DNA from 4 places in the Dorea chungnamensis genome. Region 3 is predicted to be linked to each of the others. Evidence: riboswitches for the same ligand, from Rfam matches in the RefSeq annotation. Region 3 holds a riboswitch; each other region holds the start of a gene.
The links. A riboswitch is a leader RNA that binds a small molecule or an ion and turns the genes downstream of it on or off. The one in region 3 is predicted to bind cobalamin.
Positions count from the first base shown of each region.

Region 1 (8,062 bases), on a different contig from region 3:
CAACTGATACGCACCGATCGGCTTTGACAAAAAGAAAGTAAATACCAGTGTGATACCAACGACAATCGTTGCAACCTTTACATTACTCCAGCTCATACCTGAAAAACTTCCCTGAGACCAGCCATGCAGATTCACAATATCCGAATCTTCCGCAAAAGTTACGACAAAATCCGTCACTGCCGAGCAGATGTAACCAATCATAATACCTCCCACCAACAGAGATGCCATATGGTGGATCTTTCTTGACAGCATAAGGATAAATCCCGTGGAAATCAGCGATCCGATGAACGCCGCGAAAATCAAAGTATAGGAAGAAAATGATCCCATATATTCCAAAAATATGATCATCGTCAGCGCAACAACCATCTTTGCCCCGGAAGAGATTCCCAGCACATATGGTCCGGCAATCGGATTCGCAAAAAATGTCTGCAGTAAAAATCCTGACAAAGACAGCGCCCCGCCTAATATAGCAGCCATAAGGATTCTTGGCAGCCTGATCTTCCATATGATACTGTATTCCACATCATTTCCGCCATGCTGGAATAGTATATCGAGAATCGTTGGTACAGAGATTCTTACATTCCCTGTATTAATATTCAATACTGTAATTACGCAAAATGCTATTGCCAGAACAATGAAAACCATCGAATATCTGGTCCGTCTTCTAAAATTCTCACTGTGAAAGCTTCCCGTTTCCTGTGCAGTACTAACCTTCTTCTGCATCATTTCCTCACCAAATTCTTTCATATATCCGTCTTCTATGCTTATTGCACTTTATATAAGAATGTCATACCATCCTCACCCTGATCCGTCAGCATCAGATGAATATCCATGATCAGATTCCCAACGATATCGGTTGCCTGATACAGATACTTTCCGGTACACCACACATTTCCATCCTTGACCGCCTTAAAATCTGCAAATAATTCACTTTTTGCCAACAGATCATCGATGCTCGCAATCGGGCTGTCAATCGATGAATTATAGATCAGATAATCCGCCTCTACAGCGGTCGCGTAAAATTCTTCCATCGTAAGATTCACAGCCGCACTGTTATTCTCTGTATTTTCCAGATCATCAAAAATATAACGTCCGCCGGCAATCTCTATCATCGTCGGAATATAATCTTCCGTTTTACGTACAACAACAGAGCCATCCGACTTCACATAGAAAAATGCTACCGTTTTTTCTGTATTCTTAAAATCCTTTAATTCTTCAATGACCTTTGTCTGTTCTTCAAAAAAGGCTTCTGCTTCATCATCTTTATCTACCATCGCCCCATACAACTTGATCCATTCTGTTCTTCCAAGAGGATGTATCTCATAGCTGGAACGGTCAACAAATACCGGGATGCCAAGATCTTCAATCATCTCTTTTACTTTTGGTGAATGCTGAATCATGGTAGATTCAATCGCAAGATTACATTCTTCGTCAATCATAAGCTCATAATCCGGCTCGCTGTATTTGCCTGCAAACAGGATATCACCCGCCTCCATTGCAGCGACCGCATGATCAATATACCACCCCGAAACATCTGTTCCGCTGAGTCTGATTGATCCCAATGCATCAATCGCATCAAACAAAGCCATTGCGGAGGTTGCCGCCAGATATATCTTATCCAAAGGTTTCTGTAATATAACAATATCTTCATCTATTCCTTCCGGAACTTCTCCATCTTCCGGTACAAGCAGATACGTTGCACTGTCATAGACTTCGATCACTTCATAGCCATCATTATAATAATATACATCGAAGCCCTCTGCATAATCAAGTTCCAGTGTCCGTTCATAAGTAAGCCCGGGAATCTCCAAAGCCTGCTTACTTTCCTCTTTCTGCTCTGTCTGTATCGTCTCTTCTGATTGCCCTGCATCATCAACTGTCTCTTTACTCTCAGAAGCACATCCAATAATTCCTTCCATCACCATCAGCAGAACCAGAATCAGACTGACTATTTTCTTCCTGTTTTTTTTCATTTCACCAACTCCATTAACAGAGACGGCCGTTACGCCGTCCCTGTCTCTACCGTATTATTTTTTTGCTATTGCAGCCGCATGAAAAAGCTCTTCTGCTTTCTCTTCACATCCGAAAATGGCTCCATAAATCTTTACCCATTCCTTCTGTGCCAGCTCTTCTTCTTCATCTGCAGAACGATCTATAACCACCGGGATATCAAGAAGCGCATATTTCTCTGTCTGTTCAAAGAAACGCTCTTCCTGTTCTTCTACTGTCAGGTCTTTTTTCTCATCTTCCTGCGGAAGAATGTCAGACGGAAGAAGGGCAAGATTACATTTACTGCTGATTAATTTCTTAAAGTCCGGTTCCTCATATGTACCTGCAAAGGATATTTCTTCCTTCTCCATCTTATCTGCTATCGCATCAATCTTACAGTCATCTTCCTCACAGGCAACTGCTACCACCTGATCCAGCATATCCATCTGTTCCAACTGTTCCAGAATATCATCGGAAGCCGCATATGTCTTATCAACCGGCTGTTGGATCACAACAACTTCTTTATCAAGTCCGGCCGGAATCTCTACACCTTCCGGAACGATCAGATATTTCACAACATTTTCTTTATAAAGCTCTGCTACGATCTCTTCCTGTGTCTGAACATTCGAAGCCGTTTCCTCCGAAGTTTCTGCCGAATCATCATCTTCTACATTCTCTGTCTCGTCTTCTGACTCAACCTTCTTCTTAGAATCTTTCTCTGTCTCTTCGTCCTCTGCATCTTCTCTTACCGTACCTGATACCAGATCAATCTCAAGAAGCGTAATGCCCTGTTCATATTTATAGATCTTAAAGTACTCAGCATAATCCAAAGTCACTTCATCTTCGTATTCTAAACCAAGAATATCCGGTGCCTCTTCGTCCAGTTTCTTGCTGCTTCCCATACCGCTTCCAATAACTGTTTTGTCGTCTGCTTCTCCTGCTGCTGCAAGATATATAAAGATATTGTAAGCAACTTCATGTGCCGTTGACATCGCCGTTGTCATACCAATAATCTGGTTATTTTTATTCAACTCAACCGGAATCGTAAAAACAGAAGTTCCGCCCACAACTGTAGCATAGTATTTATTGCCGTTAGCCTTTACATAACTGTAATTCGGACTGCTGAATACGATTGTCGCATATGCCTGACCGTTCGTTATTGTAATCTTTGTACAAGAAATGCTTACACGTCCGGTTCCACCCGACCATGTGAAGCTGTCTGGTGTATAGACGCCGTCTTTTAACTTGGTGGTATTGTTCACTTTTCCAGTCGAACCGCTTAAGTCAGACTCATACTTGGATTCGGAATCTGGATTGCTATTATTCTGACTGCCGGAAGAACCGGTGCTGCCGCTGGAACCTGAATTACCAGTGTTGCCTGTGCTGCCAGACGAATTATTCCCAGAATCTGAATCTGTTACTTTTTGCGCACCTTCAGAAGAAAATGTAACATGACGATCATACCACTCATCATTCGCGATTGAATGTGCAGCAATTAAAATTTCCTTATCCAGAACAAGAACAGGAATATCAAATGTACGGTAGGTTGTATCCCCCTCTTTATATTCCTTTCTAGCTCCTATCCATCCTGAACCTTTTTCTGCATCTTCTCCTGAACCAACAAACAAATAATCATAACCTGTTTTTTTAGTGCTTAGAGTCAATTCTGCCGTCATCATACCATTATCAACTGTGAGTATGCAATTATCAATGCTAAACATTCCCTCTGTACAAGTTGCATTTATTATATATCTTCCATTCTCCAAAGCACCTGGTGTTGGAATTGGATCCGGCTCTGTTTCTCCAACTATTTCTGCTGGAATCTGAAGTACCAAAGGAGTTGTTTTATACCATCCCTTTCCTTCACCTGGATTATATAAAGCGATTGGTACATTGCTACCTGCGTCAGATACTGACACGGAGAAATTAAATACCCATCCTGATTTCCCGTCTTGATTAACTTCTATTCCGTCTATTGCTTTTTCCAACGTTGCATCTTCAACATTTCCAAGATAAATCTTACTGTAACTTACATTGGCTGTATACATGCTGATATTAATCTGATTTCCACTAATAACTGCTTCTGAATTTGCTATTTTAAACATTTTATATTCTGTATTATCAGAAACCTTTAATACCTTTATTCCCACATCTCCGGTTGGAATCTGGATACTAGTATTATCAACCTCACCTTCTTCTAAGAGCATTGGTACTCCTAATAGACTTTGATTTATTATCTCAGTTGTGGTAATTTCCTCATTTTCAGAAATATTTTGCTGATTCTCCAGCTGTACTGTTTCATTCTCCATTGTCTGTGGATTCTCCACTTTCTCTTCGGTCTTCGAAGGTTCTACATTCTGCGGAATATCAGAAGGATTTCCCTGTTCAGCTTCTTCTCCTTCTACCACTTCTTCTTGCTGTTCATTCTCTGCATTTTCCTGTCCTTGTACATTCGGCTCTTCTGCTCGAAGCGAGGTCACAGGTGTTACTACCATAGCCACAGCCAGAAGAAGGGCAAGAAATTTTTTCGTGTTGCTTTTCACTTAAATCCTCTCCTTTTGATTATTTTCGGCCTTCTGGGGAAGTGGCCCCTTGTTGGTATTGCAAAAAAAATCTGCTATCATTCCGAAAGCAGACATTCTTCAAGAGCTGTGAAAAATATTTTCCCACAACTTTTACTTTATTACATGAAAACACTTTCTTCGGAAGCTATTCACCAACATTTTCAGCAGGTTTCCTGACTTACATATCAACGCTCGGCTGCACCTTCTCACATATAAAATATATGCAATGGCATATCAGAGCCTTACTCCTTGCTTACAGTGACCGGATCGCTCAGGACTTGCACCTGATTCCCTTTTACCCCTACAGATGAACATCTGTCTGGCACTGAAAACCCCATATATTTGATATTATCAATCACTACCTCATTGTAGCAAACTTATCAGCCAATTACAATATTTCCCAAAGAAAGTCCTTCCTTTTTCACATTCTCAAAAAATAAGCTGTAGCCATACCAAGGCATAAGAATGGCCCAAATGGAAATGATGTTTTATATCCAACTTTTTTTTGCACCAGAATCCATACTACATAGATTCCTGCGCTAAATACCGCCATTACGAATGCAAGCATCATACACCGCCATCCAAGATACCATCCACAGACAGCCGTGAGTTTGATATCACCGCCGCCGAAGCTTCCCGGAACAATACACGTAATAATGAGAAGCAGTATGCTGATACATAAGACGCCGATTCCTCTCTCCATCAGACTGATTTCTGTGAAAAAAGGGGTTGATGCCAGACCAACCCCTCCAGTTATTATGATTAATTTGTTCGGAATCTTCATTGTCTTCCAATCATTATAGGCTATCATTGCCAATAAACTTAAGAATCCTGCCGCAAATAATATTCTACAGACATTCACCATCCGATCTCTCCTTCTGTTTTTTGTTCTCAGTTGCCTGAATCACAACAGAACATGCAATATCTCCAGTAATGTTCGTAGCCGTTGGAGCCATATCTGTAATCCGGTCGATTCCAGCCACCAGTCCGATACCTTCCAGCGGAAGCCCTACAGACTGCAGAACCATGGAAAGCATGACCATTGCAGACCCTGGGATTCCTGCCGCCCCTATAGACGCAAATGTACACGTCAGCACAATTGTAATCTGCTGCACCAGACTCAGATGAATTCCATATACATTTGCAATAAATAATGCACAGATTCCCTGATAAATAGCAGTTCCGTCCATATTGATCGTAGAACCGAGCGGAAGTACAAAAGAACGCACCTCTTCTGTGACACCCAACTGTTCTGCTGATTTCATAGAATATGGCAATGTCGCTGAACTACTTGCTGAAGTAAAAGCAAATACGATTGCTTCTGCTGCTTTTTGAAAGAATTCTTTTGGTCCCACGCCGGAAAATAATTTTACAGAAGATGAATATACAATGATTGCATGCAATATACAAGTACCATAAACTGCCAGAACCACACTGACCAACGGAAGCAGTACTTCTGCCCCATTTTCTGCCACAATCGGTGTAATCAACGCAAATACTGCAACAGGTGTAAACTTCATAATCACTCCGGTAATGGCATACATTGCTTCAGCCAGTGAATCGAATGCTTTGAGAATTGGTTTACCCTTATCTCCAATCATCACAATTCCGCCGCCAATGACAATGGCAAACGCAATAATCTGGAGCATATCTCCATTTGCCAGTGATTGTATCGGATTTGACGGAATAATATTAACTAAGGTATTGATAACTCCCGTACTCTCCGGAATCGTTACCTCTGCAACTTCTCCTGTAATCTCAAAGCCCTGACCAATCTTAAATATATTGGACACAATAATACCAAGTGTTGCTGCACAAGCAGTTGTACATAAGAAATATACCACTGTCTTTCCGCCGATTCTTCCAATCTTTTTTGCATCACCGATTCCACATACGCCCACGATAATTGAAGAAAATACCATTGGTACAACAATCATCTTGATGCAGTTCAGGAACAATGTTCCAAATGGGCTGATATATGTATTGGCAAAATCAGCATGATTCTGCAATGCCAATCCCGCTATGACACCAAGCGCTAATCCTATTAATGTCTTCACAGGCATACTTAACTTTTTCTTTTCCATAAGTCCTCCTCATCAGTATCTTTTTTATTACTCTCATATTAAATTAGTATATCACAACCCCGATTTTATTACTATTATTGTTTATTTTTTCACTTACTCTGGTTTTTCTATGCATATTTACTATACAATTTACTCCCTTATCCAAACGCGACATCCAGAATCATCATCACAAGAAATCCCACAATAAATCCCAACGTCCCTGATTTTTCTTCTTCTCCGATATATGCTTCCGGTATCAGCTCCTGTACTACGACATAAATCATGGCTCCTGCTGCAAATGCCAGAAACCATGGCATCCCTCCCTGCACCAGATTTGCTGCTGCAGCTGCCAGAACTCCAAAGACTGGCTCCACAACCGCCGACATGCTCCCAATAAAAAAGGCTTTTTTCTTACTTATTCCATTGTTAATTAGTGGCAATGCAACGGCAGTCCCTTCTGGAAAATTCTGAATTGCAATACCGACCGTTAAAGCAATGGCCCCTGACAACCTTGATGCATCCTGAAGATCTTGAGCTGCCAATGCAAATGCAATGCCTATCGCCATTCCTTCCGGGATATTGTGCGCTGTAATTGCCGTCACCAGCATCGCCGTATTCCTTTTAACCTGAAAACTCTCCCACTTTCGAATCAAATAATCCACTAGAATCAACAGCCATACACCTATCAAAAAACCACAGGTAATGACCAGCCAGCTAATCTGTCCATTCTCTTCTGCGTATTCGATTCCCGGCAACAGCAAAGACCATACCGAAGCCGCAATCATCACACCGCCGGCAAACCCCAGAAATCCACTCTGTAATCTTCCTCCAATCTCCTTTTTTACGAAAAATACTCCTGCTGCTCCAAGTGTCGTCACAGAAAGCGTCAATAAAGTTCCCAAAAAAGTCCATATAATTCCATTCATTCTTCTCACCCATTAGTCAATATATGGAATTAAATAAAGATTGTTCTTCATATATCTGGAATTCTCTCCTATTCCAGGCTATAATAAAACTAGTCCATACAATAAAAAAGGAGAAAGCTGCATGAATTTTCATTATGAAGAACCTTTAAAAGAATATATGAGAAAAAAAGACATTTCAAATATCTTTATCGAAGTCTATATGTGCCATTCCTGAGCGGGAATCACAGAGATCTATGCGAGGTTCGCAAACAAGAAAAAAACGGAATTTTTAAAATCCAAAAAGCATTATCGCAGTATTCCAACTGAAATGGGCGAGATTCTTCTCCCTCCAATAAAATTGGAATACGCCGATTCCGTTGCGCTGGGTTTACAGTCTTCTATCTTCGGAAAATTGATCACGCTCCAGGGTGTTAAAATTTAATGTGTTATTTTCAATTTATCTATTGACAACTATCAATGTTATATGGTATAAATATCTAGTGCGACAGAGAAATATAGGGGATTGGTCAAGTGGTATGAT
Region 1 is NZ_JBDOHT010000009.1:112,247-120,308, forward strand. It holds gene ABE613_RS09690 (FecCD family ABC transporter permease) at 1-723, opposite strand, end outside; gene ABE613_RS09695 (ABC transporter substrate-binding protein) at 765-1,973, opposite strand; gene ABE613_RS09700 (hypothetical protein) at 2,028-4,532, opposite strand; cobalamin riboswitch at 4,700-4,898, opposite strand; gene ABE613_RS09705 (prepilin peptidase) at 4,975-5,418, opposite strand; gene ABE613_RS09710 (dicarboxylate/amino acid:cation symporter) at 5,402-6,637, opposite strand; gene ABE613_RS09715 (ZIP family metal transporter) at 6,775-7,542, opposite strand; tRNA gene ABE613_RS09720 (tRNA-Trp) at 8,039-8,062, shown strand, end outside.
Region 1: linked by a shared signal. The riboswitch ahead of ABE613_RS09700 (hypothetical protein) and the one ahead of cbiD (cobalt-precorrin-5B (C(1))-methyltransferase CbiD) in region 3 are both predicted to bind cobalamin.

Region 2 (8,062 bases), on a different contig from region 3:
ACGGCACCGACTACTATATACCCCAGAAGTGCAAGTATACCTGCCGGTGCATACTGTGCACCGATAAAAAGAATCATAATCAGAGAAGTCAGAATTGCAATGGCAATCGGAGAGATTGTATGCGCATAGAAAACTTCCAGAAGCTCGATATCTGATGTAATGATAGAGATAAGATTCCCCTTATCTCGTCCTTCCAGTTTCGCCGGGCATAGCCTGCGAAGTGACGCAAATACTTTATGCCGAATGATTGCAAGCAGCTTGAATGCAATGAAGTGGTTACAATATTGCTCTCCATAATGAAGCACACCACGCAGAATAGCAAGAACAATCAGGATTGACGCTATCGTTCCAAATGACCGTGACGTGAAGAATCCCCCTTCAATCACGTCCACGTTTTGCCGCAGAATCTCTGACAATCCATATAACATTCCATACCCGGTAAGAATGGTTAAAAAAATGGCACACAGATATCCCAGCACTCCTAGTAGAATGGCAAGACTCATCAGCGGAAGCAACGGTTTCACTAATCCAATGAGTTGTCCCATAATCACAATACCTTTTCTTCGGTTTTTCTGCTCCATTACTCTGCCACCACCTTTCTGTCTAAATGTCCTTCTGACTGACTGATCGCGTGTCCATAGGATTCCAGATCTCGCTGATATCGGTATAAATCTGCATAAGCTCCTCCAGATTCCATCAGCTCCTTATGAGTACCAGACTGTACCACATGTCCCTTCTCCAACATATAGATTCGGTCAGATTCTACTACATTCGCAAGTCTGTGAGAAATGAGCAGGATTGTCTTCGTCTTCACCAGCCCCCGTATTACTTCCATAATCATCTCTTCGCTTTCCATATCAATATTGGACGTCGCCTCATCAAAGATATAGACCGGTGTGTCGTGGAGAAGCGCTCTTGCCAGCGCCAGTCTCTGGCACTGCCCGCCGGAGAAATTGCTTCCTCTTTCCAGGATAGGCGTATCCAGTCCTTGCTGTTCCTCCAAAAATCCTAACAAGTTGACTTTTTCCAACACTGCGTACATCTCTTCTTCTGATGCATCGGCTTTCCCCATCTTCAGGTTCTCACGGACTGTTCCTTTAAACAGATAACTATTGTGACTGACCAGAGTAATGTGATCCATCAAGCTCTTTTCTGAAACTTTCGAAAGTTCCTGGTCCTGGATAGTAATGCTGCCCCGATAGCCCTTGTTTCTTCCCATAAGGATAGCCGCAATGGTACTTTTTCCACAGCCAGAGGTTCCCACCAGAGAAGTGAAACTGCCGCCGCTCAATTCCACGGTCACACCTTCCAGAATATCCCTTTCTTCTTCATAGGCAAATCGCACATCCTCTAATTGGATAGTCGTCGTTTCTTTTCCAAGCTCAATCTCTTTCTCCTCCGGTTCCGGCAGATCCAATAGCGCAAAGATCTTGTCACTTGCCGCCATACCGTTCATAGCAATATGAAAAAAAGAACCCAGAAGCCGCAGCGGAATAAAGAATTCAGATGCCAGTAATATAATCATGAGTGCTCCACTGAAGCTTACATTCCCATTGATATATTCTGAAAGTGTCACGATCATACCGACTGCTGCGCCGCCATAGGCAATGATATCCATCACACTGGTAGAATTCAGCTGCATAGTCAACACTTTCATGGTAATCCGCCGAAATCTCTGAGATTCTTCATCCATCTCATCTGCTTTATCTGCATCAGCCTGATAGATCTTCAGAGTTGTCAATCCCTGCAGATTCTCCAGGAAAGAATCTCCCAGTTCTGTATAGATTCCCCAATATCTGTTTAATAATTTTTTTGCAAATTTCTGTACTGCCACGATAGAGATCGGGATTAGCGGAACACAGATCAAAAGTACCAGGCTTGCTTTCAGATTTACAAAAGCAAGGATAACAAAGAGCGTTATAGGAGCCAGCAGGCTATAGAATAACTGAGACAAATATTTTCCAAAATATGTTTCCAGCTGTTCCACACCTTCTGCTGCCATCTGTACCACTTCAGAAGTCGCAACACTTTCACGATAAGATGCTCCCAGTTTCAATAATTTCCCATAAATCTTCTCACGCAATATCCGTTTCACATCCACGCTCGCCTCATAAGAAGCATAGGATGCCTGTCTGTCACAGATCAGGCGCAATGAAATGGCAATAAGAATCACGATACCGTATAAAAGCAGCTGATTCTTTGTGATCGCATCAAACAATGCACTCTCCAAAAGCATGGAAGCAACATAGATCATCACTACCTGGCATAACAGGGATATCCACTTCCATACGACCTGAAACACAATATATTTTTTTGCATGAGATAACAGTTTGACCAGCCTTGTTTTTATCATGTTTTGTAGTTTCCTTTCTTTCACGATTCTGTTCTTCTGAATAATAATGGTTTTCACCGGCTATTTGAATTAGTGCTCACTAACCGTAATTCAAAAAAAAGAAGCCTCAGTTTGAGGCAACTAACTTATATATATCATTTTATTACACAAACTGTCAATTACTTTTTTCAACAAACTGCTTCTGTTTTAAACTTCGCACAATAAAAAAGACTTGAGGCACATCAATCCCCAAGTCTCTTCTTCCTATTGTTTAGACAAAATTACGATGAAGCAGTTCGTGCTCTTTTCCTTTTAAAGAGTATGCTCTCCCTGTTCAAAAGACGGATAAGGATAAAGTTCCAGATCGTCCAATATTTAACTGCTTCAAAGTCATTTTTCGTTTTACTCACCTTCAACCGGTTCTGGATTGGAAACACTGACTTTGTGATCATACCAAGTTCCTTTTGTTCCTACTAACGCAAGATCAAATTCTTCATCCAATGCCGGGACTGGAATATCGAATCCATACACTTCTTCTGTCGTGCCATCACTATACGTCACAGTATCTTCCGTAGGCTCCAGAAGTTCTGCCCCATCTTTCTGAGCATCTTCAGCAAGCCCAGGATAGAGATTCAGTATATTCTTTGATACCAGAGAAACATGTATTGTCATTTTTCCATCTTTTACCGTCAAAGTACCTTTTCCTTCACAGGCTTCATTGGCATGAAACATTCCGCTGTCTGTATTAAAATCTGCGGAATAAGTACCATCCTCTATTCCAGCATCTGCTTCACTGCTGCTCTCTGTATCTACATCCTCTTTTTGGTCTGTTTCTTCTACCTGTTCTTTTGCATCCGTATCCTGAGTATCATTCTTTCCAGAACATCCAAATACAAGCGCAGATGAAAGCAAAAGTATTCCAAGAACTGCGATTACCCTTTTCTTCATTTTCATAACTCCTACTCGCCAATTACTGCTTTAGCATGTGCTACATAAAGATTCTGAATCGCTTCAATCTCTCCGAGACCTGCAATCTGTGTATCTACGCTGTCAAATTCTCCGGAAGCATTAAACATGCTCTTCCAGGAGTCATCATCGTCTCCTGCCATATCATTATTAGCGTGGTCTCCTGCAACAACCATCAAAGGACGAAGGATTACTTTCTTATATCCTGCCTGGGCAACTGCATCTATAACAGCTTCACATGCCGTTTCTTCCGGTTCGCCTTCTACCGTTCCGATAAATACATTGTCATATCCGAGGTCATTCATCTGTGTCTGCATCTGGCTATAAGATACTTTTGCAGTATGAGAGGTACCGTGTCCCAAAAATACAAATGCAGCGCCATCTTCTTTTGCAGCATCCAGGCTGTCATATCCTGCTGTTTCCACTGCCTCAGAAGTAATCGCTTCAGCAACCGCTTCTTTATCAGCATTGATAACCGTTGCATCTTCTCCGACTTCTCCAAGCAAAGGCTCTGCAACTTTTACAGATTCAAACTGATCCTGGTAAGCTTCTACAGATTCCATCAGCTCATCGTATTCTGCGCCATGCATCAGATGCGTCGGCTGTACCACCAGATTTTTCACTCCATTAGAAACTGCACGTTCCAATGCCTGATCCATATTATCAATACATTCCTCATCTCTCGCCTGAATATGGTTAATAATGATCTGTGCCGTAAATGCTCTTCTTACCGACCAGTCAGGATATGCTTCCTGAAGTGCATCTTCGATTCCCTTAATATCAGCCACACGACTGTCATTAAAAGAGGTTCCAAAGCTGACTACGAGGATCTCATTTTCACCAATATCATCCTGATTACGAGGATCATCTTTGGATGCATCGCCTGTATCTCTTCCAAAGTAATCCGGATCTGCATTTTCCCCTTCTACCAATTCCTTCTGCTCATCTGTCAGTGCGTCCCATGCCTCTTTGGCTTCCTTGCACTGTTCATCCGTTTCATCTGTTCTCTCCTGCACATAGATGGCATCAATCAATGCAGCTACTTCATCTGCCGCTTCCTGATCAGCATCTGTCTCTACTTCTTCAGTTTCCTCCGCCGTTTCGGATGTCTCCTCACTGCTGCCAGAACATCCGGTCATTACCAGAGCACTTACCATGGAAACTGCCAGCAAGATTGCTACTACTCTTTTCTTCATCTTGTTCCTCCTTCTTATTTCTGGTCCATTTCCGACAAAAGGATATAACGGCAGTACTTATGAGGGTATAATGACTTAAAGCCAAAAAACGTCCTTTTTCCATAAAATGGTAAAAGGACGTAATACTGACATAATCAAACAACACTTCCGGCAGATACAGACACTGCCAGAAATGTAATATCTCCATTATAATCGGTTGCGACCAGTTACTCGTGATCTGTGGGCATATCCCACTCCGTTTTTCAATAGGCAGGTCTCCTGACTTACGGATCCACATCCAAGGCCGCCTTCCCAATTGCTCAGTGACTTATCTGGCCTTGCACTCCTCGCTTACAGTGACGAGTTCGTACAGGATTTGCACCTGTTTCCCTTTTCATCAGACAATCCATGATTGTCTGAACCTATCGAACATACCTTATCACACCCGAATAAAAATGTAAAGTCTCTGAAATTGTTTTTTAATATCTATGGTTATTGACTACTCCACATTTTTTAATGCCTCTTCCATCGGAATCTTTCGGATTCTTCTGAAATCCAGTATTATTACTATCAGGTATCCAAGAAGAACGAAGGAAAACATCTTCACATAGCCCATTGGCTCTATCGTAAAGGCAAACCATCCATTATATTTAAACATAATGATTTTCCATGCCTGTTTCATTACCGTAGAACCTAATATTACACTTATGGTATACGCCACAACCACTACCATTGTTGTAGATAGCAAATATAGGCTTGCGATCTCACGGTTTTCATAACCAAGAATCTTCGCCATGGAGATTGCCGTTTCGTTCTTTTCGATAATAAGCTTTGTCAATAGATAAATCAGCACTGCAGATAACAGGATACACAGAATCTGAAAATACTGCATATAGGCTCCCATAGAATGATCTAACTGGTCGCACATTTTCGTAATATCCTCTTTCGTAATAACTGTCGCGATTTTATCTTCTTCGATATCGGTAATCTCTGTGTCTGAGATATATCCGGTGAACTCCTCCTTGCCCAGTTCAAATAAAGAACGATATTTTTCAATCGGAAGGAAAACTGCAATACTCTGACATTTTTCATAAATTCCTGATACTTTAAACTGATACTGCTTATGTTCATATTTTTCATCCAGCTTAATGATATCTCCCACCTTCAGGTTATACTTCTCACTGAATGGTCGTGAAAGGTACACTTCATTTTCTTCAAGTTCTGATAAGTTTTCAATCTGGATATATCTGCTGTTATCCCGAATGCCATAAATGGACACTTCTTCATCCAATTCATCCCCTGTCTTCTTTAATGCTTTCATACAGAATTCCTCTACGTCCTGATTATCTGTATGAATCATTTTCCCTTCCTCATCTTCACAGGATTTCAATACATATTGGTACTTTGCAAACATCATATCTTCTGCATTGTCCTGATAGTAATTCAAGGTAGACGGCATTCCGACTGCCATAGCCAGCATAACCATAATAAAGAAAATGCCCGCAAAAAGAACAGCATAATCAGGCATGTTCTGGAATATGATACGCAGACGGAATCTGCTAAAAAACTTCCACTTCGGGAGCCTTACAGTTTTCTTTCGTTTTGACTTTTTCAGATCACACCGTAAAAACTGAAGTGGTGTATGCTGCATCATGCGAATAATCACTAACAGATTTATCACAAACATCAGGAATACTGGTATTACAGTCGTCTTAACAAACGCATCCGGGTTCCATATTGTTTCATAGGTTGGAAGACTGTAACTGTTATAATACATAGATACCACAACATCCTTAAAGACTGTATACCCCATCAGATTGCCCACAATTGCTGCAATCATAGTTACAATCACAGGTATTGCCAGATAATGCCTCACAAGCTCACCCTTTGTATATCCGGATGCCCGGAGGGTACCGATTGTCTGTGATTCTTTCATAATAGTATTGCTGATAGTAACCGCAAAGATAAAAGCAATAATCACGATCAGGATATCCAGAAGCACTCCGCCCATCGCTTCATCTGACCCCATATCATCCGTCGCAAAATTGATTGCCGGGTTCGCATAACGGGGAACATAATCCTGAAGCTCATTCTCATGCACGACCGTCTGGGTAAGCAAAGCTTTCATGAAATCATCGGATTGCTTCTTTTCTTCTATCTCATCTGCGTATTTCTGTTCATATTTCCATGCATATGTATAGTGGATCGAACCAGAGAGACGTCCAAAGCCATCCTTCGTTACCATAGCCACATTAAACTTCAGTGCATCAAACATTAGATCCGTACTTTTCTCATGAAGCGTAGAGTAATTTACATAGGCAATCAGCCCTGTAACATAATAAGACTGCCCACTGACAGTAATCGTATCTCCTACCTGAATTCCTGCATTGTCCGCATGCATCCGATCAACAGCAATCTCATCTTCCGTCTCCGGGAAACTTCCTTCCATCAGGCAGGCCTGATTGATCTCTTCTGTTCTTTCATACACTCGGATGGTACCATCGGACTTTCCGTCATTATCATGATCTTCATCCTCATTCCGGTAGAAATTCTCATATACAGTTACAGGAACTGCTGAAAAATCTGAGTCATCCAGTTCCATTTTGGCTTGATCCGGATAAAACTGTTTCACATCAGCTTTTTCCCCGGTTTCAATCGCACGGATCAGCTCCTGATCTGCCTTCTGATCTAGTTCAAAATGTCCGTCCTCCAGATGATACTTCTCTTTCCCCTCCGCAGCAGCCTGCATCATACTTCCATTGGCAACATACATGCCTGATACAAACCCAATGGTAAGGATTAGGAACAATGCAACAACCAGATATTTTTTCCAGTCCCTTTTTAGCTCTCGAACAATTCTCTTGCAAAGCGGATTTCTCATCTTTCCGTCTTTCATCTCTGCCACGCTCCTTACCATTCAAGATCTACTGCTGAAATTTTGTTTGTATTTTTTTCATTATGACGCACTTTTCCATCCCTTAGTTTAATCACATGATCTGCCATGTTTTTAATAGCTTCATTATGCGTAACTATGATAATCGTATTTTTATATTTTTGATTAATATCCTCGATCAGCTTCAGGATTTCCTTGGAAGTACTATAGTCCAATGCTCCGGTGGGCTCATCACAAAGCAGGATGTCCGGATTTTTCACAATGGCCCGTCCAATCGAAACCCTCTGCTGCTGTCCGCCGGAAAGCTGGTTCGGGAGCTTATGACGGTGTTCATAAAGTCCCAGAGTATGTAACAGATCATCAATATCAAGCGGATGGTCCGACAGATATGCACCCACTTCGATATTTTCTTTTACGTTCAGATTGCTGATCAGGTTATACATCTGGAACACATACCCCAGATGCTTCCTGCGGTACTGTGTCAAATCCTTTTCAGCCATATCTTCCAATTTATCACCGTGAATGGAAATATATCCGGAATCAGCACTGTCGATTCCTCCAATAATATTAAGAAGCGTGGATTTCCCTGAACCGGAAGGCCCCAGCAAAACACAGAACTCTCCTTTTGCAACCGAAAAATTCATCCCACACAGGACCTCCTGACGAGTATCCCCGCTTCCAAATCCTTTTTTCAAA
Region 2 is NZ_JBDOHT010000005.1:5,537-13,598, reverse strand. It holds gene ABE613_RS05655 (amino acid ABC transporter ATP-binding/permease protein) at 1-581, opposite strand, end outside; gene ABE613_RS05650 (ABC transporter ATP-binding protein/permease) at 581-2,353, opposite strand; gene ABE613_RS05645 (hypothetical protein) at 2,735-3,280, opposite strand; gene ABE613_RS05640 (sirohydrochlorin cobaltochelatase) at 3,292-4,494, opposite strand; cobalamin riboswitch at 4,726-4,914, opposite strand; gene ABE613_RS05635 (ABC transporter permease) at 4,973-7,369, opposite strand; gene ABE613_RS05630 (ABC transporter ATP-binding protein) at 7,384-8,062, opposite strand, start outside.
Region 2: linked by a shared signal. The riboswitch ahead of ABE613_RS05640 (sirohydrochlorin cobaltochelatase) and the one ahead of cbiD (cobalt-precorrin-5B (C(1))-methyltransferase CbiD) in region 3 are both predicted to bind cobalamin.

Region 3 (8,062 bases):
AGCATCATTTGACAGAAAGTACACAGGAATTGCGAGATTCCCTGCTGTGACACGTGATATCAGTATGGTTATGCCGAAAGACATCCTGGTAGGCCAGGTTGAAGAAGTCATTGAGAAAAAGGGCGGAGTATATCTGGAAAGCTATGCACTGTTCGATCTTTATGAAGGAGCACAGATTAAGGAAGGATACAAATCAGTAGCATATTCTATCGTGTTCCGTGCGAAAGATAAGACACTCGAAGATTCAGAAGTTTCAGAGTCCATGGATAGAATTCTGAAAGCGTTGGAAGGCATGGGAATCGAGCTTCGTAAATAAAATATGGAGAGTAAAAGCATGAAGAAAAAGCAGATTGGTGGTCTGATTATAGCAGCTATCCTGTTTGTTGCGATAGGAGTGGCCAGTGTATTGACAAATGCGTTGACAGATTCATTTTCACAGAGAATGCTGGAAGAAAGTGCTGAGCATCTTTTGACGGGAGGCTACGATTTCCAACCGCCTGGGAAAAACTATATTGCAATCGTCAGAGTAGAAGGAACGATTCAAGAACAGACAGAGAGCAATTATTTTGAGACATCTTCAGGTTATCAACACACAACAACGTTGGAGTATATTGATAATTTGATGGATGATTCGAATAATCAGGGCATCTTGCTGTATGTGGATTCACCTGGTGGTACCGTATATGAATCAGAAGAGCTCTATCTGAAGTTAAAAGAATACAAGGAGACCACCGGACGTCCTGTCTGGGATTATATGGCACATTATGCAGCTTCTGGCGGATATATGGTGTCTATGTCAGCAGATAAGATATATGCAAATCCAAATACAACAACAGGCTCTATTGGCGTGATCATGGCAGGGTATGATATGAGTGGGTTATATGAAAAATTAGGAATTCGCTATGTAAGTATTACCAGCGGTGCCAATAAGGATAGTTCCAAGATGACTGATGAGCAGATAGCAATTTATCAGAGTCAAGTGGATGAATATTATTCAAAATTTGTTGGGATAGTAGCAGATGGACGTGGTATGTCCGAGGAGGAAGTGAAACAGCTTGCAGACGGACGTACCTATACGGCAAATCAAGCACTGGAAAATGGGTTGATTGATGAGATCAGTCTTTACGCTGATATGAAGGAAGCAATGAGTGAAGAATTAAATGTTGATGAATTCTATGAATTGGAAAGTTCAAAAAATACACTGTCTTCACTGTTGGCAGAAGTCAAAGACTTGGTTCCAAAATCAGAAGCTCAGATATTGACAGAGACCGCAGCAGATATGGAAAGCGGGGTGCCGATGTACTATGCAGAACAATTACAATAGACCTTCAATGGAGTTCGCCGGTTTTTGGGTACGAGCAGCAGCTTATTGTATTGACCGTTCGGTAGTGTTTGTGGGACTTTTGCTCGTGAGAATCCTATTATCGGTAGTAGCTGGCGGTGCACTTTCTGGAAGAAATATATTGTTCCATTATACTTGGAAAGATATTATTCTTTATGTGCTTCAAGTGACGTATTTCGTTCTGTTTACCTATTATACCGGGACGACTCTTGGAAAAAAAGCAATGAATCTGAGGGTTGTCAACGAAGATGGGAGCCAGAAACTGAATCTGATCGATGTGATTTACCGGGAGACGGTCGGGAGGTTCCTGTGTGGTTTGTCTGTCGGGATTGGATATATTATGGCAGGCGTCGACCGTGAAAAACGAGGATTGCATGATATGCTTTGTGACACGAGAGTTATCTATGCTAAGAAAGTAAAAGTATATCCAGTATATCAAGTCCCGCAGGGGTGGCAAGTGCCGCCACAAGGTCCGGCACCAATGCCACCGCAAGGTCCGGCACCAATGCCACCACAAGGTCCGGCGCCGATGCCGCCGCAAGGTCCAGGGGCAATGCCGCCTCAGGATCCATCGGTTCAGAAGTCCGTGGATGAGCAGATTCATCAGGGACATGCACAATAATATATAAAGAAGGGATTCATATTATGAAACGTCAAGATTTTTATTATGAATTGCCGGAAGAATTAATTGCTCAGGATCCATTGGAGGATCGTTCCAGCTCCAGACTTCTTGTACTTGACAAGGAGTCTGGAGCTGTTTCCCACCATGTATTTAAAGAAATTATTGATTATCTACATGAGGGAGATTGTCTGGTTATTAATGATACGAAAGTAATTCCGGCTAGATTAATTGGTTCAAAAGTAGGAACTGATGCCAAGATAGAAATATTATTATTAAAAAGAAAAGAAAATAATGTCTGGGAGACTCTGGTAAAGCCGGGGAAAAAGGCAAAAATAGGAACGAAGATCAGCTTTGGAGAGGGGCTTTTAATTGGTGAAGTCATTGATGTGGTAGAAGAAGGGAATCGTTTGATACAATTTACCTATGATGGAATCTTTGAGGAAATCTTAGATCAGTTGGGACAGATGCCTCTTCCGCCGTACATTACTCATCAACTGGAGGATAAAAACCGTTACCAGACAGTATACGCTACTCATACAGGGTCTGCGGCTGCACCAACGGCAGGACTCCATTTCACACCGGAACTTCTGAAAGCCATTGAAGAAAAGGGAATTGATATAGCCAGAGTAACACTTCACGTAGGCCTTGGAACATTTCGACCGGTTAAAGTAGATGAGATTACGGAACACCATATGCATTCCGAATTTTTTCAGATTGATGAAGATGCAGCGGCCAAGATTAATATGGCAAAAGATTCCGGAAACAGAGTTATCTGTGTAGGGACAACCAGCTGCAGGACTATTGAGTCTGCCGCAGATGAGACGGGACATTTGAAAGCATGCAGTGGATGGACAGAAATCTTCATTTATCCAGGATATAAATTTAAGGTTTTGGATTGTCTGATTACGAATTTTCATCTTCCAGAGTCTACACTCATCATGCTGGTGTCGGCTTTGGCTGGAAGAGAACATGTGCTGTCGGCATATGAAGAGGCTGTCAGAGAAAAATATCGCTTTTTTTCGTTTGGAGATGCTATGTTGATCTGTTAACGCATGAAAGGATGGGACGGGGAAAATGAATTTTTTCCCCGCCCCATCCTTTTTACATATTCCTGAAGGTATTTGCATAGAATGCCACAAGGAGTGTGATGGTAAGATGAAGATTATGGAGAATCATCCAACTGCTTCTGCGAAGATAGCAGGAAGTGCAAAGTATCCACATCTCAGAGGTAGAGTGGATTTTTATGATACGTTTGGAGGAACGGTGCTGGTTGCATCTATTTATGGGATTACAGATATCAATGGAAAAAGCAGTCAACAGTTTCATGGATTTCATATTCATGAAGGTGGCAGCTGTTCTGGAGCAGATCAGGAGCCCTTTGCAAATGTTGATGGGCATTACCAGTCAGTAAAATCACAGCATCCTGAGCATGCAGGGGATTTGCCGCCTCTGCTAAGTAATAATGGGATTGCGTGGATGTGTGTATATACAGATCGGTTTTATCCTGAGGATGTCATTGGAAAAACGGTAATTATCCATGCGTTGCCGGATGATTTTCATACACAGCCATCTGGTGCTTCTGGAGAAATGATTGCCTGTGGCGAGATTCAGGCACGAGAGAGCGAGATACGGTAAAAATATGGAAATTAAATGGAAATAATATGATTGACATATGGAGTGATAAAAGATATAATTATGAAAACAAATGAAAGAGAGGAACCAAAATGACAGTACAGGAAATGAAAGAGAGAAAGAAACTCTTAGGTTATACGAACGAAATGATTTCAGAACTATCGGGTGTTCCTCTTGGCACAGTGCAGAAAATTTTTGCGGGTGTAACTGCCTCACCACGATATGATACATTGTTGGCTTTAGAGAAAGTGCTGAAAAAAGAAGATAACAAGATGGCTGAATCTGTAAGGGATTATTCGGTGAAAAGACCGGGGGAATATACTGTGCAAGATTATTATGCATTGCCGAAAGAAAGACGTGTGGAGTTAATGAATGGAGTCATCTATGATATGGCGGCACCGTCGAATTTGCATCAATTATTATGTACAGAGATATGGCAGCCAATCAAAGATTATATAAAAAAAGAAGGTGGGCAGTGTATTCCGTTTGTTGCGCCGGCAGATGTTCAGCTCGACTGTGATGATAAGACGATGGTTCAGCCAGACGTGTTTGTAGTGTGTGATCGGAGGAAATTAATTAAGCATTGTACTTATGGGGCACCGGATTTCATTGTGGAAATTCTCTCTGAATCAGGAAGAAAGAAAGATATGATTATAAAGTGTGAAAAATATGCCAGTGCAGGAGTCAGAGAATACTGGATTGTAGATCCGGTACAGAAAAAAGTATTAGTATATGACTTTGAACATGATGAATTTCCAGTAATCTATGGATTTGATGACAAAGTTCCAGTGAGGATTTTTGAAGGGAAATGTATCATAAATTTTGCTGAAATCTATGAATATATAAGTTTTTTATATGAATAAAAAGGGAATAGAAACAGGAAGCAGAAAAGAATTTGACATGCCTGACATAAACCGATAGAATATAGATATTGAGACTGGTTTCACTTTGTGGATGAAAAGGGAATGCGGTGCGAATCCGCAGCAGCTCACTCTACTGTAAGAAATGACGAAACCTGCGGACCACTGTTGTGAGAATGACAACGGGAAGGGCGGGGATTAGGTTTTAGTTTTAAGTCAGGATACCTGCCAGTAATCAGAGTAAAGTCTTACGGTGAGGGCAGGATGATACATAAGAATGGAAAAGTTCTGATTGTATGGAGGGATTGTCGCAAGGCGTCACCTCCTTTTTCTTTCATATGAAAAAGATATATTCATGAATGTAGAAAAAGATGTGACAGGAGAGAAAGAATGGCACAGAAAAAACTTGCCTGGGGTTATACTACGGGAACGTGCGCACAGGCGGCGACGAAAGCCGCGCTGAAGATGCTATTTGCAAAAGAGCAGATAGATCAGGTAGAAGTGGAACTTCCCAAGGGAAAGAAACTTCAGTTGAAGATTCATGATATCAGGATAGAATACCGGGATGAGAATCAAAAGGAGATACAGAGCATATCTTGTGCAGTCCAAAAAGATAGTGGAGATGATCCTGATATCACGAACGGAATCATGGTGTACAGTAAAGTGGAAAAAACAAATACAGGACAGTACATTCTTGATGGAGGTCAGGGAATCGGGAGAGTTACGAAACCAGGTCTGGATCAACCAGTTGGGAATGCGGCGATCAATCGCGTTCCGCGTAAGATGATCTTGCAAGAAGTGGAGGATGCCTGTGAGGAGGTTGGTTATCTTGGGGGCATATATGTTGAGATATCCATACCGGAAGGAAAACGTCTTGCAGCAAAGACTTTTAATCCGAGACTGGGAATTGAGGGTGGTCTGTCGATTCTGGGAACCAGCGGATTGGTAGAACCGATGAGTGAGCAGGCATTGTTGGATACTATTTGCCTGGATATAAGAGTGAAAATAGCGGCAGGAAAAGAATATCTGATTGCGGCACCGGGGAATTATGGCCTGGATTTTCTGAGACAAGCCTATGGGATTGAAGAGCAGGAAGTGGTTAAATGCAGTAATTATATTGGACAGACTATAGATATGGCAATTGATCAGGGAAGTAAAGGTATTCTGCTGGTAGGGCATATCGGAAAACTCATTAAAGTTGCCGGAGGGATTATGAATACCCATTCAAGATGGGCGGACTGTCGGATGGAGATTCTTGCAGCGGCAGCGTTAAAAGCAGGAGTTTCGAGGGAAAAGACCTGTGAATTCCTGGATTGTATGACAACAGATGATGCATTGGACAGATGCACAGTTTCTGAGCGAGAAAGGATTATGGGGCAGATAATGGAGCGAATGGAGCAGTATTTGAATTACCGGGCAGCAGGTGAGCTTCAGATTGGTGCGATCACATTTTCCAATATATATGGTATTCTTGGAAAGACCAGCCAGGCAGAACATCTGATAGAAAAATATAAAGTTAGGGTCAAAAGCGTATGACCTAGCATCATATAGTAATAAAGACACAAGGAGAATGAAGATGGCAGGAATCTTATATGGAGTTGGCGTAGGCCCCGGAGATCCGGAGCTTTTAACAGTAAAAGCATTGCGAGTTATTCGAGAATGTGATGTGATTGCGGTTCCGGGCAGGAATCCGATGGAAACGGTTGCTTATCAGATTGTCAGGGAAGCGTATCCAGAGATTGAACAAAAAGAGCTGTTGGGGATTTATATGCCTATGACAAAAGATGAGCAGACTTTACAAAAGAATCATGAGGAAGGTGCGAAAGTTTTGAGTCGTTGCCTGGATAAAGGAAAGAAAGTGGCATTTTTAACATTAGGAGATCCTGCAGTGTATTCTACTTATATTTATCTGCATAAAGAGATTCAAAAAAAGGGATATGAGGTAGAGATGGTCAGCGGAGTTCCATCATTCTGTGCAGCAGCGGCGAGACTGAATATAGGAATTGCTGAGAAAGCGGAACAGATTCACATTATTCCGGCTTCATATCAGATTGAAGAGGCTCTGCAGTTAGAAGGAACAAAGATTCTTATGAAGGCAGGAAAGAAACTTCCGCATGTAAAAGAACAGCTAAAAGATATGGATGCATCTGTTGTCATGGTAGAAAACTGTGGAATGAAGACGGAGCATATCTATTATGGAACAGAACAGATTCCTGAAGATGCAGGGTATTATACATTGTTATTTGTGAAAGAAGGAGAGGCGTTATGATACATTTTGTTGGAGCTGGACCTGGGGCAGAAGATCTGATTACAGTCAGGGGGCAGAAGATGATCGAAGATGCTGACGTAATTATCTATGCAGGGTCCTTAGTGAATCCGGGACTTTTAAAATATGCGAAAGAAGGATGTAAGATCTACAATAGCGCATTCATGACGCTGGAGGAAGTGATAGAGGTAATGATACAGGCAGAAAAAAAGAGTCAGATGACTGTCCGGCTGCATACGGGAGATCCATGTCTCTATGGTGCGATTCGAGAGCAGATGGATATTCTGGATGAGAAGAACATTCTATATGATTCTTGCCCGGGGGTAAGCTCTTTTTGTGGTGCTGCGGCAGCATTGAATCTGGAATATACTTTGCCGGATGTATCGCAGAGTGTGGTCATTACAAGAACAGAAGGAAGGACACCTGTGCCGGAGAGAGAGAGTATTGCTTCATTTGCAAAGCACAGGGCGACCATGGTACTGTTCTTAAGTACAGGACTACTGGCGAAACTGACAGAACAACTGATCTGTGGAGGTTATGAACCGGATACACCGGCTGCAATTGTATATAAGGCGACCTGGCCTGAGGAAGAGACACATATCTGTACGATAGAGACATTGGAAGAGACGGCAAAGTCTCATGGAATTAGAAAGACAGCATTGATTATTGTTGGAGATGTTGTCAGCCATAATCATTATCAGCGATCAAAGTTATATGATCCTACATTTACTACGGAATATCGGGAAGGAACAGAGTAAATGAATGTAGCACTCATATGTTTTACACAAAAAGGCAAAATCCTGGCAGACAAAGTGGCGGCCGGACTGAGAGCGGAAGAGTATCGGGTAACCGTAGATGTCAAATGTATGGGCATACCAGAAGCGACAGATCTTACTCTGTCAGACTGGACCAGACAACAGTTTGAAAGTCAGGATGCGCTGATCTTCATTGGAGCTACAGGCATTGCAGTACGTGCTATAGCGCCATATGTAAGATCAAAGCAGAAGGATCCGGCTGTTTTGGTCATTGATGAAATGGGAATCCATTGTATTCCTCTATTATCTGGGCATATAGGTGGGGCTAATGAGCTGGCTCTGTTAGTCTGTGAAAAGGTACAGGCACTGCCGGTGATCACGACAGCGACTGATATTAACCAAAAATGGGCAGTGGATGTTTTTGCAGTAAAAAACGGACTTCAGATACAGGATATGAAAAGAGCAAAAAGAATCTCAGCAGATATATTGAAGGAGACGCCGGTTTTGATTGATTTTCAGGGTAATGAGAAGAATGTGGAAGGAAAGCTTCCACGGGGACTTGTCCTCTGGAATCCGATAGAAGAC
Region 3 is NZ_JBDOHT010000013.1:63,574-71,635, reverse strand. It holds gene pheT (phenylalanine--tRNA ligase subunit beta) at 1-316, shown strand, start outside; gene sppA (signal peptide peptidase SppA) at 335-1,324, shown strand; gene ABE613_RS11765 (RDD family protein) at 1,305-1,964, shown strand; gene queA (tRNA preQ1(34) S-adenosylmethionine ribosyltransferase-isomerase QueA) at 1,988-3,013, shown strand; gene ABE613_RS11755 (superoxide dismutase family protein) at 3,120-3,599, shown strand; gene ABE613_RS11750 (Uma2 family endonuclease) at 3,689-4,459, shown strand; cobalamin riboswitch at 4,518-4,703, shown strand; gene cbiD (cobalt-precorrin-5B (C(1))-methyltransferase CbiD) at 4,847-5,992, shown strand; gene cobI (precorrin-2 C(20)-methyltransferase) at 6,033-6,725, shown strand; gene cobM (precorrin-4 C(11)-methyltransferase) at 6,722-7,480, shown strand; gene ABE613_RS11730 (cobalt-precorrin 5A hydrolase) at 7,481-8,062, shown strand, end outside.

Region 4 (8,062 bases), on a different contig from region 3:
CTTGTCCGGAACACAAAGGACACTATCCAGTCTTCGGGAAAGTGATATCTGGAATAGAAGAAATTCTCCGCCTGGAGCACGTCGCAATCCGTCCGGTTGACGATTTCCCGATTCCTGGTCTTATAGTGAATACTCCTGTAGAACCAGAGATCATCGACCATGTAGAATTAGATCTAAAAGGCATCACTTATCCAGATCCGATTCGCATAAACGAAGGTGTCATGACTCCTTCATGGGCACAGTTCTGGGAACGTCACAGCGATACGAACTCTCATGAATAAAAGCATCTATATTTGATAATAACAAAAAGGCTGTCAATGGAACGTTCATTTCTTTACCTGATTCCAGACAGCCTTTCACACCCTTAAACCTACTCTACTTCAATTTCACTTCTTTAAAGATACCATTATCCATATGATATCCCACATTTTTAATACACATCTGGCCCGCGAATTTTATCTGACCGGTCATCTCAATGCAGGCCGCTCCATATGACATCGGCCCAGTCAACTTCCGGTCAACCAACTCTGCCTTATCCATTCCGAGCAGCGCAAATGTTGTCTTCGGGCACAACAAGATTAAGGTCTTATCATCCGCAAGTGCTTCTGCTTTTTTCAGAAATTCATAAGTAAATTCTTCTACGACCTGTTCCGCCATCTTCGGCCCCAGAATATTTACACCACCGGAAGAATCTGCATAACTAATGAGGTCTACATCATACTTTTTCGCCTCTTCCATGAATTTTAATATCTGATTACCGAATTTCCAGAACACTTCTTTCATAATCTCCGGCTTTTTGCGCCATCCTTTGAACACATATTTTGCATCAATCAAAACATTCAGAATCGTAAATGGTCCAGATATCTGGAGAACTATATGTTCCCCTTGGTCGCGGAGTGCTTTACAAGCAAGCAGAACCTCATGGATTCTTCCCTGAGAAAAATCAATTTCCGGTAGTTCCAGCAGTTCTTCTACTGCAGTACAGATATATTCTTTTGCCCGTGGTCCGGTCGTCTCATTTCCATAATTAATGATGCCGCCCATTGCTTCTGCCTCAACGGTGTGGCAAAATGGCAGTTCACAGAAAGAAGCGTTATCATGCTCCTTCAATGCTTTTGACAGTTTTGCCATTGTATCCCAGTGCATATATGCATCCGGGAACGTAAGGTCAAGTCCATCGGTTACTTCTCCACTGATTCCTACTGAATTATCATAGGTACAGTGAAAATCTTTGATGTCTCCCATAATAATTCTCCTATCCGAACAATACTTTTTCTGCATCCTTTGCAGCTCTGATTGCTGCCCTCATGTTCTCATCCGGCGTTGACGGCGGTACGTCGCAGTCTCCGCTCAAAATAAACCGCCCATCCTTTGCAGCATCCATACATTCTTTATAAGAGAACTGGTACACTTCTTCTTCTGTTCCTTCCAGAAGAACAGAGACACAAGGGATGCTTCCCATTAATGCTACCTTATCTCCATATTCTTCTTTGATTTTCTTAGTACTGGTATCAGAAATATGCCAAGCATCTCCAGACTCATTTAACACCAGATCAAATCTGTCATCATATAATCCACAAGTATGCAGCACGATTGGTGCTCCATCGTCTTTGATTCTCTTTAATGCACGAATATTACTTTCCGAAATACATTTTTCATAGGATCTTCTTGAAATACAGTAGCCACCAAAATTCGGTGTCGGGAACCACAGGAAATCAACCCCGGCATCCGTAAGTACTTTACAGGACTCAACGACTGCATCTTCTACATAATCAGAAATTGCACGGAACAATTCCGGATTCTTTACCATCGCTTTAAATGCCGGTTTTGCTCCCATTAAGGTAAATGCTACCGCCGTCGGTGTATGTACGATTACAAATATAGGCTCGTCTGGTTCTTCTTTTCGCATCAACTCAATAGTCTTTAATATCCCTTTTAATCCCATACACTCTTCAGCTTTAAAGGGACGCAATTTTTTGATATCTTCTAATGAATGTACGACATCATCCCCATCTCCGACAATCTTACCTTCACTGTTCGGAAGATGGCCACCCATCATCCGGGCAATTCCACTATATGCACCAGCACACAAACCATCATATCCAAGTTCACGTCTGGTACCGACCATACATTTTGTAAGCTTCTCTGGATCCATCAATGCCTCTGGCATTGTATATCCATAGCGGGCAACCGGAAGTGAAAATGCATTCATAATTACGGGAATCCTATCGGCGCCTTTTCCTTCCAAAATTGCCTTTACCGCTTCTCTTTTTCCCATCATAGTATTCTTCCTCCTTATGCTGCTCCGACCAACTTCTTTGCAAACTCAACTGCTTCAATCGCACTTCTGGTATATCCGTCTGCACCAATACGTTCTGCGAACGCCGGAGATACCGGTGCTCCGCCGACCATAATCTTGACCTTATCACGAAGTCCTGCCTCTTTTAATTTCTCAATAACTGTAGCCATGCCCGGCATTGTTGTAGTCATTAACGAAGACATACATAAGATATCTACATCATTATCTCTGATATAGTCCACGAATGCATCCAAAGGCACATCTCGTCCCAGATCATGTACATCGAATCCTCCGGTCTCCATCATGATTCTCACAAGATTCTTCCCAATGTCATGAGTATCTCCTTCTACAACACCGATTAACACTTTACCAATACTTGTGTCTTCTGTGTCTGGCAGATATTTCTGGAACTCTTCGATTCCGGCATACATTGCATCAGAACATACAATCAGCTCCGGCACAAAGTATTCTCCTTCTTCATACATGGCACTGGCTCTCTTCATTCCATCAACCAGTCCTTCCAACATACCTTCCTGTGGATCATAACCGCATTCAATATACTCTTTGACCACGTCTACAACTTCCTCATCCTCCATATCAAACACACAGTCCGATAACTTCTGCAACAACTCTTCCTTTGCCTGCATCTTGCTTCCTCCTTGCATTATATAGAAAACAGCTCCCTAATCGCTGTTTCATCCAGATTACATCCTATAATAATAATCTTATCCACTTTCGTTCCTTTGCCGTTATCCGAGATATCTGCCACTTCCACAATGGATGGTGTAAAATCAAAATGCAACACTCTTCCATCCCCTGCTTTTACAATTCCTTTGGCACGCAGGACTTTTCCATATTTTTTATCCTTTAATCCATACAACGCCTTCTCTAATTCATGAGCAGTCATTTCTCTGGCATTTTCTATTGACATACTGGAAAATATCTTATCTGCGAAAGCCGGCGACATCATGATCTCTTCCATATCATCTTCCGGATTATTTTCATAATCTTCTGTCATATCCAAAAGCTCTAACAATGCTGCGCCTTCCATCTTACGCCAGTCATCTTCATATATAACAGCATCGGGATTTACCTCTCTTATCTCCGAAATCAATCGATTCTTTTCCTCTTTTGACACCTGTTCCAGATTACTCAATAATATAAGTCCTGCATTTTGAATCTGATCCAGGTAAAACGCACCGAAACCATCTATATAATCTTCAAACTCCGTAATATCTAATATTACAATCAATTTGGTAATTCTAAGATCTATTCCTTCCTTTTCTTTTGCCCGGCCACAGGCCTTTACAACATCTGTAAGTCTTCCCACACCAGAAGGTTCAATAACAATCCGATCCGGATGGAACTGCTCTGCAAGTTCTTTAATCCCTTTTTGGAAATCCAGCGCCAGACTGCAGCAGATACATCCTGCATACAATTCTTTAACCGGAAGATCCTCCTGAATCAATTCTCCATCAAGTCCCACATCCCCAAACTCATTCTCTATGACTACCGTTTTTCCCTTCAGAAGTGGTAGATATTTATTTAAAAAAGTTGTCTTTCCAGCTCCCAAAAAACCTGATACAATCTGTACTTCCATTCACTCACCCCTAAGACATGCTTTATAGCAGAAAAAAACGGTGCAGAAAAAGCAGCGTAAACACACCGCTTTCTCCCCACCGATAAGCTCGTTCATATATAGCAGGTCTCCTGACTTAACTTCTCCCTCTAATCCTGCCTTCCTCTATCCCAGAGTGGTATTCAGGTTATCGTCTGTCATACAGTAGAGCGGGCTGTTCTGGACTCTCACCAGATTTCCTTTTCAATGCCTATGCATCACTATATATGTTACTACTCATATGGTAGCATAAAATATCTTTTCATCCCAATTGATAATTCCAATAGTTTTATAGACAATTCCTATGAATTATATTTCTATCATTCCTTTTGGCATACAGCCTTTTTTCGCCCCTCTTCCGTAGATTGCTGCCGCATTCATGAATGCAATCATATTCTCTTTCGGCGTTCCTACCGGGGTTGTACATCCAGGGCACAGATTATATCCACAAGGATTATCGCCTGCATCTGCAATACATTTTTTTACATGTTCTTCAATATCTTTAACCGTCCCATTTCTCAGTACATCTACCGGCATTAGATTACCGCTGATAGCAATTCTGTTGCCATAACCCTCTTTCAATTCTTTCAAGCTCTCACAATTATCTACCCAGAATCCTGAAACACCGGCATCAACCACTTCCTGCCACCGGTCTTTTGTATGTCCACAAATATGAATAGACGTTGCTCCCTGAAATTCGTTCAATCTTTTAACAGCCTGTTTCAGATAAGGCACAAAGAATTCATTAAACTGTCTTTTACTTAAAAGATCCCGAGAAGCCATTGGCTCTGATAACATAAACTTAATTCCCAGTTTCTGATTCATATCTCTGCAGCACTTCACAATACAATCTGTGCTATATTGAAGAAGTCGATGTGCACCTTCTTTATTTTTCACTGTTGCTTTTAAGAACGTTTCTGTTCCAATCAGACTGGCAGCTGTTGTAAGTGGACCTGCAAGACCGCTGCCAAGAACCCGTTCTGATCCGAATCTTTCCTGTAGCCGTTCAAACGCTTCAATAATAATGGGGAATCTTCCGTCTTTTTCCACATTCACCAACTCCATGTTCTCCACATCTGAAAAGCTTTTTAATGCCGGTTCTAAAATATAAGACACATTTTGCTTTGGATACTCTAGTTTCGTCCCTAATGCCTCTACCAGTGTTCTTAGTCCTAATCCAATTCCCATATTATCTGCATGGAAATCTTCCGCCAGACGGCTCTCTACCTCTACCATCAAATCTGCCGAAAAATAATATTTACTAATAGGAATTCCATATAAGGGCGGCACAGTCTCACTTGCGCTAAGAGAGGTCGGGATTCTATCTACTTCCTCTCCTTGTGCATAAGCAATTGTACGTTCCTTTGGGGTCATTTCTAATTTGATCAATTCCATTTTTATTCCTCCCTACGCGCCACAAAACAGCATCATAAGCGGCACTGTTACAATTGATATAATCGTCGACATTGCAAATAATTCTGATGCATATATGGCATCTTTTCCGTAACGAAGTGCGAACAGGCTTCCTGTCACTCCCACTGGGCAGGCAGTCGCCAATACAATAACCGTCTTAACCGTATCTTCCACCGAAAACATTTTCAATAGTCCAATTAATAACATCGGCATAATGATTAATTTTACAAAACTCAGCCAATACAACCTTTTTTTTTGAAATGTATGCTTTAAGTCTGCCTGTGCAATATTAATTCCCGCTACCATCATAGCCATCGGCGTATTCATATTTGCAATCATTTCTAACGGTTCCTCAATAATCTTCGGCATCCTGATCTGTATAACAAAACAAATTACGCCCAATACAATCGCAATAATCGTAGGTGATGTGAATACCTTTTTCACTGATTTGAGATTCATTTTCCCAGACATCACAATAATTCCATGCGACCACAAAAGGAAATTTGCCAATGCCACATATGCTGTCATATAAAAAACTCCATCTTCGCCAAAAATGGCCTGTGCCATCGGAATTCCAATAAACCCGCAGTTAGAATACATAAGCGCAATGTGTTCCACTGCTGCATAATTTTTCTCCTGTTTGCATACAACTGCCTTACATATACACCATATAATTCCAAATGCAATCACCGACAGCAAAACAGAAATACATAATCCTGATGATAATTCCTTCGTAAAATCTTTTTGAAATGATGTAAATAACAGAATCGGTGTAAAAAGTGTCAGTACAAGATCCGACAATTTTTTGTTAATCTCTTCATCTACAATTCCTGTTTTATAGCCGAATACCCCCACTAATGCGAGAAATACCATAACCAATGTCTTATATAATGTAATCGATGCTAATCCCACAACCTTCCTCCTTTTCACCTTCCCAGGCAAACACACCTGTATTTAACTGGGAAGACGAAAAGGACAGCCAATAACTGTCTGCCCCTTTCCTCCTACCATCATTTAAATTCATTATTCCCAGCATGGAATCTGTGTTCCCTGTTTTTCTGTTTTAAAATACTCAGCCAGGTCATCACACTGAACAACTTCTGCAATCTCTTTTGCCCATTCAGCATCTTTATCTTCTTTTCTTACAGCAAATCCAACAGCATAAGTATCATTATCATCGGACTGGCAAAGATATCCTTCTGCAGAAAGTCCTGCATTTACCATATGACCAGCTGCAAGGCAGATTGCATCAGCATCTCCCAATGACTGTGGAAGCACAGACATCTCAGCTTCAATAAACTTAAAGTTATGAGGATTTTCTTTCACATCGTACATTGTAGGAACTTCAACAGAATCATCCAATGTAATTAATCCTTGCGCTTGAAGCATATTCAGACCACGTGCCTGATTTGTTGCGTCATTACAAAGACCAATAGTTGCTCCATCTGGAAGCTCTTCCACAGAATCCCATTTATTAGAATACATTGCAAATAAAGGATAGAAAGTTTTTGGTTCAATCATAACAAGATCTGTTCCATTTTCTGCATTGTAACTTTCCAGATAAGGGCCATGCTGATACCAGTTCATATCAAGGCTTCCTTCTGCAAGTGCTACATCTGGCTGAATGCTGTCATCAAACACACTTTCTTCCACTGTATATCCAAGAGCTTCAATCTCATCTCTTACAGCTTCCAGCTGATTTACCATATCAGCACGAATTCCAATTTTCACAACTTCTTTCTTTTCTGTAGATTCAGCAGCTGTGTCTTCACTTGAAGACTCTTTGCTTCCGCATCCTGCAAGCATTACTCCTGCCATAGCTATAACAAGAATGGCACTTAATAATCTTTTTTTCATAATTACCTCCTAAAATATTAATATATCTAAAAACAGAATTATTCTGTTATTATTCTGTTTTTATTCCATTATCTTTATTTTAACTTTTTATAAATCCAGTCACCAAAATATTGTATAATTGCAACCAGAACAATTAATATTGCACAAATCGAATACATAATCTGCTGATTAAAATTCTGATATCCATAAGTAAGCGCCACTGCTCCTAATCCGCCCGCTCCAACGGCTCCTGCCATGGCTGTTGCTCCAAGCAAATTAATAATCGCAAGACACAATCCAGAAATAATAGATGGTACTGATTCTTTTAACATTACTTTTATAACAATCTGCCATTTTGAAGCTCCAAATGACTGAGCTGCTTCAATTAACGCAGGATCAACTTCTTTAAAGCTATTTTGAAAAATTCTTGCCATAAATGGTGTACATGCAACGGTAAGCGGAACCAGTGCTGCTGTATCTCCTATAGAACTTCCCACAATCAGTCTTGTAAATGGAATGATAGAAACCATCAATATAATAAATGGGAAAGAGCGTATTGTATTCACGATAAAATCTAGGATCCTGTTGATTACAACATTTTCATATAATCCGCCTTTTTCAGTCACAATCAAGATAACCCCAAATACAAACCCTAAAATTGTTGATATAAAGCCTGAAATCAAAAGCATTTTCAAAGTATCAAAAAATGCCGGGACAATAATCATCTGACAAATCTGTGCAAATGTAAAATTTTTTAATGACATTATTCCTCTTCCTCCTCTTCCTCATCAACGACTTCTAATTCACGCCAATTAATCTGTTTCTTATCTAAATACTCAGTGACTTTCCCAAAGTGCTCATTATCCACATTGATAACGAAGATTCCCATACTTTCA
Region 4 is NZ_JBDOHT010000003.1:175,982-184,043, reverse strand. It holds gene ABE613_RS04195 (peptidylprolyl isomerase) at 1-281, shown strand, start outside; gene ABE613_RS04190 (uroporphyrinogen decarboxylase family protein) at 376-1,245, opposite strand; gene ABE613_RS04185 (uroporphyrinogen decarboxylase family protein) at 1,256-2,281, opposite strand; gene ABE613_RS04180 (cobalamin B12-binding domain-containing protein) at 2,296-2,946, opposite strand; gene ABE613_RS04175 (CobW family GTP-binding protein) at 2,964-3,899, opposite strand; cobalamin riboswitch at 3,983-4,158, opposite strand; gene ABE613_RS04170 (uroporphyrinogen decarboxylase family protein) at 4,227-5,312, opposite strand; gene ABE613_RS04165 (AEC family transporter) at 5,325-6,242, opposite strand; gene ABE613_RS04160 (MetQ/NlpA family ABC transporter substrate-binding protein) at 6,354-7,187, opposite strand; gene ABE613_RS04155 (methionine ABC transporter permease) at 7,262-7,930, opposite strand; gene ABE613_RS04150 (methionine ABC transporter ATP-binding protein) at 7,930-8,062, opposite strand, start outside.
Region 4: linked by a shared signal. The riboswitch ahead of ABE613_RS04175 (CobW family GTP-binding protein) and the one ahead of cbiD (cobalt-precorrin-5B (C(1))-methyltransferase CbiD) in region 3 are both predicted to bind cobalamin.